One region of the Mediterraneibacter flintii genome, then DNA from elsewhere that is predicted to be linked to it. Evidence: a T-box and tRNA genes for the amino acid it is inferred to sense, from the RefSeq annotation. Region 1 holds a T-box; the other holds one or more tRNA genes.
The links. The T-box of region 1 lies ahead of ACZ5C4_RS15065 (valine--tRNA ligase). A T-box ahead of a tRNA ligase gene usually reads a tRNA of that ligase, here a tRNA-Val.
Positions count from the first base shown of each region.

Region 2: it has a tRNA-Val gene. The T-box ahead of ACZ5C4_RS15065 (valine--tRNA ligase) is inferred to sense a tRNA for this amino acid. The anticodon was not compared.

Region 1 is NZ_AP031405.1:3,140,455-3,144,886, reverse strand. Features, by position in the region: gene ACZ5C4_RS15070 (glucosaminidase domain-containing protein) at 321-1,109, shown strand; T-box leader at 1,226-1,527, shown strand; gene ACZ5C4_RS15065 (valine--tRNA ligase) at 1,848-4,432, shown strand, end outside.
Region 2 is NZ_AP031405.1:1,644,561-1,648,992, forward strand. Features, by position in the region: gene ACZ5C4_RS07725 (phosphoribosylformylglycinamidine synthase) at 1-1,416, shown strand, start outside; tRNA gene ACZ5C4_RS07730 (tRNA-Val) at 1,684-1,756, shown strand; tRNA gene ACZ5C4_RS07735 (tRNA-Met) at 1,770-1,843, shown strand; gene ACZ5C4_RS07740 (hypothetical protein) at 2,210-2,671, shown strand; gene ispF (2-C-methyl-D-erythritol 2,4-cyclodiphosphate synthase) at 2,675-3,226, shown strand; gene ACZ5C4_RS07750 (GNAT family N-acetyltransferase) at 3,245-4,369, shown strand.

The DNA.
Region 1 (4,432 bases):
ACGAACGATGCAAAGCATCTCTTTCACACGTCCCTTTTGCCAATTTGCGCAGTGCCAGCTCAATTCCGCATACGCTTCATTTCGCTATCGGCAGTCGCCGAATGAAAAGAAGCAGACAAACTTCTGTTTACATGCGAGCATGCCACAGAGTTTGCCTGTTCTTTTCGCACTGCTTGTTGCTTCGTTAAATTTATATTTTATTTCTTTATTGCATGGCTGGACGGGGAGGGGAATATAGTATATAATAGGAAGCTCTAATGGAGTTTATAAGTCGTCAAATTCAGTCGATATTGCTGACTTACAGGGAGAGTATGCAAAATATGGACAAATGGAATAACGAAAAATTAAAATTCTGGCTGGAAGCAGGACTTGCTTTGCTTTTAGTTCTCACTCTTGGTTTGGCGGGGGCGAGAGGAATATTTGCAAAAGATATAGAGGAAAAATCGGTAAGTGCAAAGACAAAGGTGGAGCAAGAAAAGGGAGAGGACGCGAAAGAAAAGGGTTCGGAAGCAGAGAAAAAAGATAAAGCAGAGGAAAATGCAGCCCAGGAGACGGAGGAAGTAATTGCAGACGGACAGTACCCAATTATGGGAGAAAGTACGGTTACTGTGGAACAGATGGTTTCTTTTTTTGAAGAGTCCGGAGAGGAATATCCGTCAGAAGCACTTGGAAAAGGCGGCGCAGACAGCATTGAAACATTCTGTCAGATGTATTATGACGAAGCGGTCGCAGAAGGGGTGCGGCCAGAGGTGGCGTTTGTACAGACAATGAAAGAAACGGGATGGCTCCAGTATGGAGGGGATGCTTCTATTGAACAGTTTAATTTTGCAGGACTTGGAACAACAGGAAGGGGAGTCCCTGGAAACTCGTATCCAGATGTAAGAACAGGGATACGCGCGCAGATACAGCATTTAAAGGCATATGCTACAGAGGACGCACTGGTACAGGCATGTGTAGACGACCGATATGAATATGTAAAAAAGGGTTCAGCGCCGTATGTAGAATGGCTGGGACAAAAAGAGAATCCAGAAGGTGCCGGATGGGCTACAGCAGAAAATTACGGATATTCGATTGTAGATATGATCAATAAAATGAAAAATATAGAATAGATGACAGCGTCTATTTTCATTTGCTTTTTCTTAAGATTGTCTAAACTTCTTGACAAATCAGCGCCGGAAAGATATGATAAGCATTAGTTAATTATTACTTAACAATTTGTTAAAATATAAAGGTGCTGAAGAAGAGGAGTACAGCATTACTTCTTACAGAGAGGACTGTCCGCAGGCTGGAAGGCAGTTTAAGAAAAAGGATGATGGAAAGTAGCTTCTGAACCGGATTTCTGAATCGACAGTATAGTTTATCATTTTGTTTAAAACTATCAGTAAGAAATCACGTTGGCAGTCTACGTTACAGGACTAAGAGATGTATGAATAGGTAAATGTACAGGCAAAGAAGATTTTATGAGCACATGTCATTATCTGTATGCATATAAATGAAGGTGGTACCGCGGAATTCTTCGCCCTTTACAAGATGTAAAGGGCGTTTTTCATATAATAGGAAATTTCGATAAATTTCCTATTATATGAAAAGCCATCCGGGCGGGATGCGCACGCCGCAATAAGGAAATTTTACCGCTTTGCGGTATTGCGGCGGCGCGCAAAGTGGACAAGCCCCTCAAGATTGAGGGGCAGGGGAGTTGAAGTGGGCTTGCCCACTTTGTTCTTCTTAAAATGTGAATTCTATGTGAAATGCAAAAAGAAAACATTCTGTCTGCCTGAATATATGTACGGTATAGCACAAATTGTAACAAAGAATGGAAAAAATGAGAGGGCGATAAGGAGGATATTATGAGTAAGGAATTGGCAAAGACTTATAATCCAAAAGAGATTGAAGAAAAACTGTATGAAAGATGGTGCGAGAACAAGTATTTCCATGCAGAAGTAGACCGGAGCAGAAAACCGTTTACGACAGTGATGCCGCCTCCGAATATTACTGGGAAATTACACATGGGGCATGCCCTGGACAATACACTCCAGGATATTTTGATCCGGTATAAGAGAATGGAAGGGTATAATGCCCTCTGGGTGCCGGGAACAGATCACGCTGCAATTTCTACGGAAGTAAAGGTTACAAACCAATTAAAAGAAGAAGGTATTGATAAAAAGGAACTGGGGAGGGAAGGGTTTTTAAAGAGAACCTGGCAGTGGAAGGAAGAATATGCGGGTACGATTGAAAACCAATTGAAAAAGCTGGGAATCTCCTGTGACTGGGATAGAGAGCGTTTCACGATGGATGAGGGATGCTCCAAAGCAGTAGAAGAGGTTTTTATCAGCCTGTATGAAAAGGGTTATATTTATAAAGGCTCCAGAATTATTAACTGGTGTCCGAAATGTAAGACTTCTCTTTCCGATGCAGAGGTAGAGCATGAAGAGCAGGAAGGACATTTCTGGCATATTAAATATCCAATTGTAGGAACAGAGCGTTTCCTGGAGATCGCGACGACCCGGCCGGAAACTATGCTGGGGGATACAGCGATTGCAGTGCATCCTGATGATGAGAGGTATAAAGACATTGTAGGGAAAAAAGTTCTTCTGCCGCTTGTAAATAAAGAAATTCCGATTGTGGCAGACTATTATGTAGACAAAGAATTTGGTACGGGTGCGGTTAAGATTACACCGGCACATGACCCGAATGACTTTGAAGTTGGAAAACGTCATAATTTAGAAGAAATCAACATTATGAATGATGATGCTACCATTAACGAAAAGGGCGGCAAATATGCGGGTATGGAACGCTATGAGGCGAGAAAGGCCATTGTAAAAGATCTGGAGGAGCAGGGGTATCTTGTTAAAATTGAACCGCATTCTCACAATGTCGGTACACATGACCGCTGTGGTACGACAGTAGAGCCGCTGATTAAGCAGCAGTGGTTTGTAAAGATGGAGGAACTGGCGAAGCCTGCGATCAACGCATTAAAGACAGGAGAGCTTAAATTTGTTCCAGAACGTTTTGACAAAATCTATCTGCATTGGCTGGAAAACATTAAAGACTGGTGTATTTCCAGACAGATCTGGTGGGGACACAGGATTCCGGCGTACTACTGTGACGAATGTGGAGAATTTGTAGTGGCAAGAGAAGTACCGGAAAAATGTCCACACTGTGGATGCGCACATTTTACACAGGATGAAGATACTTTGGATACATGGTTTTCCTCTGCGCTGTGGCCGTTCTCTACGCTTGGATGGCCTGAAAAGACAGAAGATCTGGACTATTTTTATCCGACAGATGTTCTTGTGACAGGGTATGACATTATTTTCTTCTGGGTAATCCGCATGGTATTTTCTGGGTATGCACATACAGGGAAATCGCCATTCCATACAGTGCTGATTCATGGGCTTGTCAGAGATTCACTGGGACGTAAAATGAGCAAATCTCTTGGCAATGGAATTGATCCTCTGGAAATTATCGATCAGTACGGGGCAGATGCGTTAAGGCTTACCCTGGTTACAGGAAACGCCCCTGGCAATGATATGCGTTTCTATACCGAGAGAGTAGAGGCGAGCAGAAATTTCGCAAATAAGGTGTGGAATGCATCTCGGTTTATTCTGATGAATATTGAAAATGAAAGCCTGGAAACACCCGCAGAGGCAGATCTGACACTGGCTGATAAATGGATTCTGTCGGCAGTCAACACCTTGGCAAAAGACGTGACAGAGAATATGGACAAGTTTGAACTTGGTATTGCTGTGCAGAAGGTGTATGACTTTATCTGGGATGAGTTCTGTGACTGGTACATTGAGATGGCGAAATACCGTATCTATCATAAAGAAGAAGCTCCGAAAGCGGCAAATGCGGCGCTCTGGACATTAAAGACCGTGTTGGGACAGGCTTTGAAAATGCTGCACCCGTTTATGCCGTTTGTCACAGAAGAAATTTATGCTGCGCTTGTACCGGAGGAGGACTCTCTGATGATGGCTTCCTGGCCGGTTTATGCAGAGGAGAGAGCATACAAAGAAGCAGAGAGAGTTGTCGCTCACATGAAAGAAATTGTGCGCGGTATCCGTAATATCCGCGCGGAAATGAATGTGGAGAATAACAGAAAGACAAAGGTATATATTATTACGGAGGACAGGGCGCTATCAGAAGGCTTTGCTGTCCTTACAGATTCTGTAAAACCACTTATGAACGCGGCGGAGATATTTATTTCAGGAGAAAAGCCGGCACTTTCTGACGATGCGGTTTCAGTTGTAGTGCCGGACGCTTCGGTCTATCTTCCTTTAGAGGATTTAGTGGACTTTGAGCAGGAGAGAGAGCGTCTTGAAAAAGAAGAAGAAAAGCTGAAAAAAGAGATTCAGAGGGCGCAGGGGATGCTCTCAAACGAGAAATTTGTCAGCAAGGCGCCGCAGGCTAAAGTGGAAGAAGAACGCGGAAA
Region 2 (4,432 bases), 1.5 Mb from region 1:
TCCATAGGCGGAAAAGACAGTATGTCGGGTACTTTTCAGGATATAGATGTGCCGCCGACATTGGTTTCCTTTGCAGTAGATATGGCGGTAGAAAAAGAGATCATTACACCAGAGCTGAAAAAGGCAGGGAATAAATTAGTATGGATGCGCATAGAAAAGGACGAGTATGAACTTCCGGTGTACAGTCAGGTGATGGGAGCATACGGGAAAATCACCGAGGATATTCACAGCGGCCGGATTGTATCTGCGTATGCACTGGACCGTCATGGTGTGATTGCGGCAGTCAGTAAGATGGCATTTGGAAACGGATTGGGGATAAAACTGGAACACAGCATGGATGCGGGAGAGATGTTTTCTCCTGCGTTTGGAGATATTGTTGCAGAAGTTCCGGCAGAGCAGGTAGGAAATCTTTGTATTTCGTACACTGTGATTGGAGAAGTGACACAGGAGAAAAAATTCACATACGGCAGTACAGAGATTTCTTTGGAGGAAGCACAAGAGGCATGGACAGGAACACTTGAAAACGTATTTGCGACAAAAGCTTCAGATAATACAGAAGTAATAGAGGAGAAACTTTACCGGACATCAGACATTCATATATGCAGCCACAAGATCGGACAGCCTACTGTATTTATTCCAGTGTTCCCGGGAACAAACTGTGAGTATGACAGCAAAAAGGCGTTTGAACGTGCGGGAGCAAAGGTGATAACGAAAGTATTTAAAAATTTAGATGCAAAGGATATTCGGGATTCTGTGGCAGAGTTTGAAAAAGCAATCAGACAAGCGCAGATGATCATGTTCCCTGGCGGATTCAGCGCGGGAGATGAGCCGGACGGCTCAGCGAAATTCTTCGCAACGGCATTCCAGAATGAGAAGCTCAAAGAAGCGGTGGAAAAACTACTCGGTGAAAGAGACGGGCTGGCGCTGGGTATCTGTAACGGTTTCCAGGCACTTATTAAACTAGGGCTGGTACCAAATGGGAAAATTACCGGACAGACAGAGGAGTCTCCTACACTTACTTATAATACTATCGGCCGGCATATTTCCAAAATGGTCTATACGAAGGTTGTCACTAATAAATCGCCATGGCTTATGAAGGCACAGCTGGGGGGAGTATATACAAATCCGGCATCCCACGGCGAAGGAAGATTCGTGGCGAGCGAGGCTTGTATTAAGAGCCTGTTTGAGAATGGACAGGTGGCGACGCAATATTGTGATTTAGAGGGAAAGATTCGTATGGATGAGGAATGGAACGTCAATGGGTCTTACTGCGCTATTGAAGGAATTACAAGTCCTGATGGAAGAGTGCTCGGAAAGATGGCACATTCTGAAAGACGGGGAGACGGTATTGCAGTAAATATTTACGGAGAGCAGGATATGAAGATCTTTGAGTCCGGAGTAAGCTATTTTAAATAAGAGACAGTAACGCCGGTGTACAAGAGGAGAGGACAACTGGTGTGCAGTAAGTCGCAGGACGGTTATTTCCATCTTGCCATCCTGCGGCTTAGCACAATATATATGTTAAACGTATATATCTATGGCGAAACATAAATTGAGAGAATTGTTTGAAAAATTTTAAAAATTTATTTTAAAAAGGTGTTGACATTTGGCGGAATTTGATAGTATAATAGCAAAGCAGGTTACGGATAGGAAAAATATTCATGTCTGCAGAACAGATAATATGGGGTCTTAGCTCAGCTGGGAGAGCATCTGCCTTACAAGCAGAGGGTCATAGGTTCGAGCCCTATAGGCCCCATATATATAAATATGGCGGAATAGCTCAGTTGGCTAGAGCACACGGTTCATACCCGTGGTGTCGCTGGTTCAAATCCAGTTTCCGCTACTTTTAATAAGATGCTGTGCTTTATAGCGCGGCATTTTTGTATAATAGGATTAGGGTGTCAAAAGGTAACTTTTGCAAATGCTTCCGGCAATTTTCACAAAAAGATAACTTGCCAGACGACTTTATGCGCGATGGAGATGAAACTCAAAAATCAAGGAAGCCTTTGCTGACGTGATTTTCGTATTAAGAGGTTCATTGGAATGCTCCGCGCACCGGAGCGCAAAGTGGACGAGCCCCTCAAGAGTGCGGGGCTTGCCCACTTTGTTCTGTTTGCAGGAAACATTTTTAGTGGTATTTATGAATAGAGTATGATAGAATTTTAAAGACAAGAGACAATCATTCTTTCATTACGGAGGATAAAAAAATATGAGAAACAATCGTACAGGGAATATATTTCGAATCATTGCAGGAGCATATCTCGCCTATCTGGGAGTGCAGCTTGTGACGCAGACTATACAGCAGAAGCCGACGAATGAAATATTTAATATTGTAATGGGGGTTCTGTTTATCGTTGTAGGAGCCTGGTTTGCAATCGGAGCGCTAAGAGGTATTTTAAAAGAACAGAAACAGGAGAGAGAAAATATTACCCTAAATTCCCAACCGGCGGAGAAAAGTTCAGAAGAAGACCTGGTGGAGGCAGTGGAAGACACAGAGGAAGGGTCTGAAACAGAGAGGATAGAAAAAGAAACAGAAACGACGGAAGAAAGAGCAGAAAAAACTGCAGAAATCAAAGAAGAAACGGCAACAGTTCAAGAAAAAGAACCGGATGAGGAGAAGCAGGAAAACGAAAAAGCGGAAGAACTGGAGACAGATTACGAGGAGAAATAGAATATGAGAGTTGGAATGGGTTATGATGTCCATAAATTGGCAGAGGGAAGAAAGCTGGTGCTTGGAGGAGTTGAAATACCATACGAAAAAGGACTTTTGGGTCATTCTGATGCGGACGTTTTAGTCCATGCAGTGATGGACGCCCTCTTGGGTGCGGCGGCATTAGGAGACATTGGCAAGCATTTTCCTGATACAGATGAAAGGTATAAAGGGATTTCCAGTATTATACTTTTGAAATACGTGGCAGAGCTGTTGGATAAGGAAGGCTATATAATAGAGAATATTGATGCGACAATCGTCGCGCAGAGACCGAAGATGCGTCCTTTTATCGAACAGATGGAAAAAAATATGGCAGAGGCCTTAAAGATTGAAACCGAACAGATCAATGTAAAAGCAACGACAGAAGAAGGGTTGGGATTTACCGGAACAGGAGAGGGGATTTCTGCACAGGCGGTATGTGCCCTGGAAAAGTATACCAACTACGGCAGCTATGACGTTGCGGAAATGAGAAAATGTGCGGGATGCAGCGGCTGCGCAAAAGAAAATCTGGCATAAGGAGTATGAATTTCTGAAATGATAGTAAGAAAATTGGAACAAAAGGAACATAGACAGACAAGAGAGCTGTGGGAGAAGGTTTTTGCAGAGGATACAAAGGCATTTCTGGATTATTATTATTTTATCAAAACGCGGGATAATGAAATCTATGTGATTGAAGAGGATAGAAAAATCCGATCTATGCTTCATCTGAATCCATATCTGGTGCAGATTGAGGACAGGCAGTTTCCGTGTCATTATATCATTGCAGTGGCGACGGAGGAGAATTATCGAGGCAGAGGGTATATGAGAACACTTTTGTGCAGAGCGCTGGAGGAAATGTATCGCAGAAAAGAGCCGTTTACTTTTCTCATGCCTGCCGCGGAAGCGATCTATACTCCCTATGACTTTCGGTTTGTTTACAGGCAGAATATAGGTGAAACAAAGGGAAACGACGGACATTTGCAGGCGGAAGTAAAAGAAGCAGAGCTTTTTGACGCGGCAGACATGGCAGCATTTTTTAATCAATATTTCCGTGACAAATATCAGATCTGTGCTGTGCGGGACGAGGCGTATTACCAAACAATGATTCTAGAACAGAAGAGTGAGAATGGCGGTGTATGTCTGATTAAAGAAGCGGATAAGATTCGTGGAATGTTTGCTTATGCCAGAGAAGATAGGCTGGACATCAGAGAGCCAGTGTATCTGCCGGAATGGGAATCAGAATTTTTAAAAGCAGTTGCTATGTTTAGGGGAAAAGAAGAGAAAAGTGCTGCCCTGTATGCGTGCAGTGATCTTTTTACCGCAAAAAAGAAACCAGTCATAATGGCGAGGATCCTGCATCTGGAGGAGCTGTTAAAGGCTATGAAAGTACAGAGTGGGGAAACTATTTGTTGCTCTTTTGCGGTGATCGATCCGATTCTTGTAAAGAACAGTCGGGTCTGGAAAATAGAGTCAGAAAAAGGACAGGATAGTCTGTCAGTTGCAGAAACAGAGGATTCAGAAGGTGTATTGCCGATTGGGGCGCTTACTTCATTTTTGTTCGGGTACAAGACACTGGAAGAAGTGAAGGAAGAGGATGGGGTGATTCTTACGCCGCACCTGGAGGTGGAACTAGGGAAGATAGAACAACTGTGCAAAATTTATTTGAATGAAATTGTATAGCAAGGCAGAAAAATAAAAAGAATAAGACAGAGGTATATAGAAGAGGAATCATAATATATACTT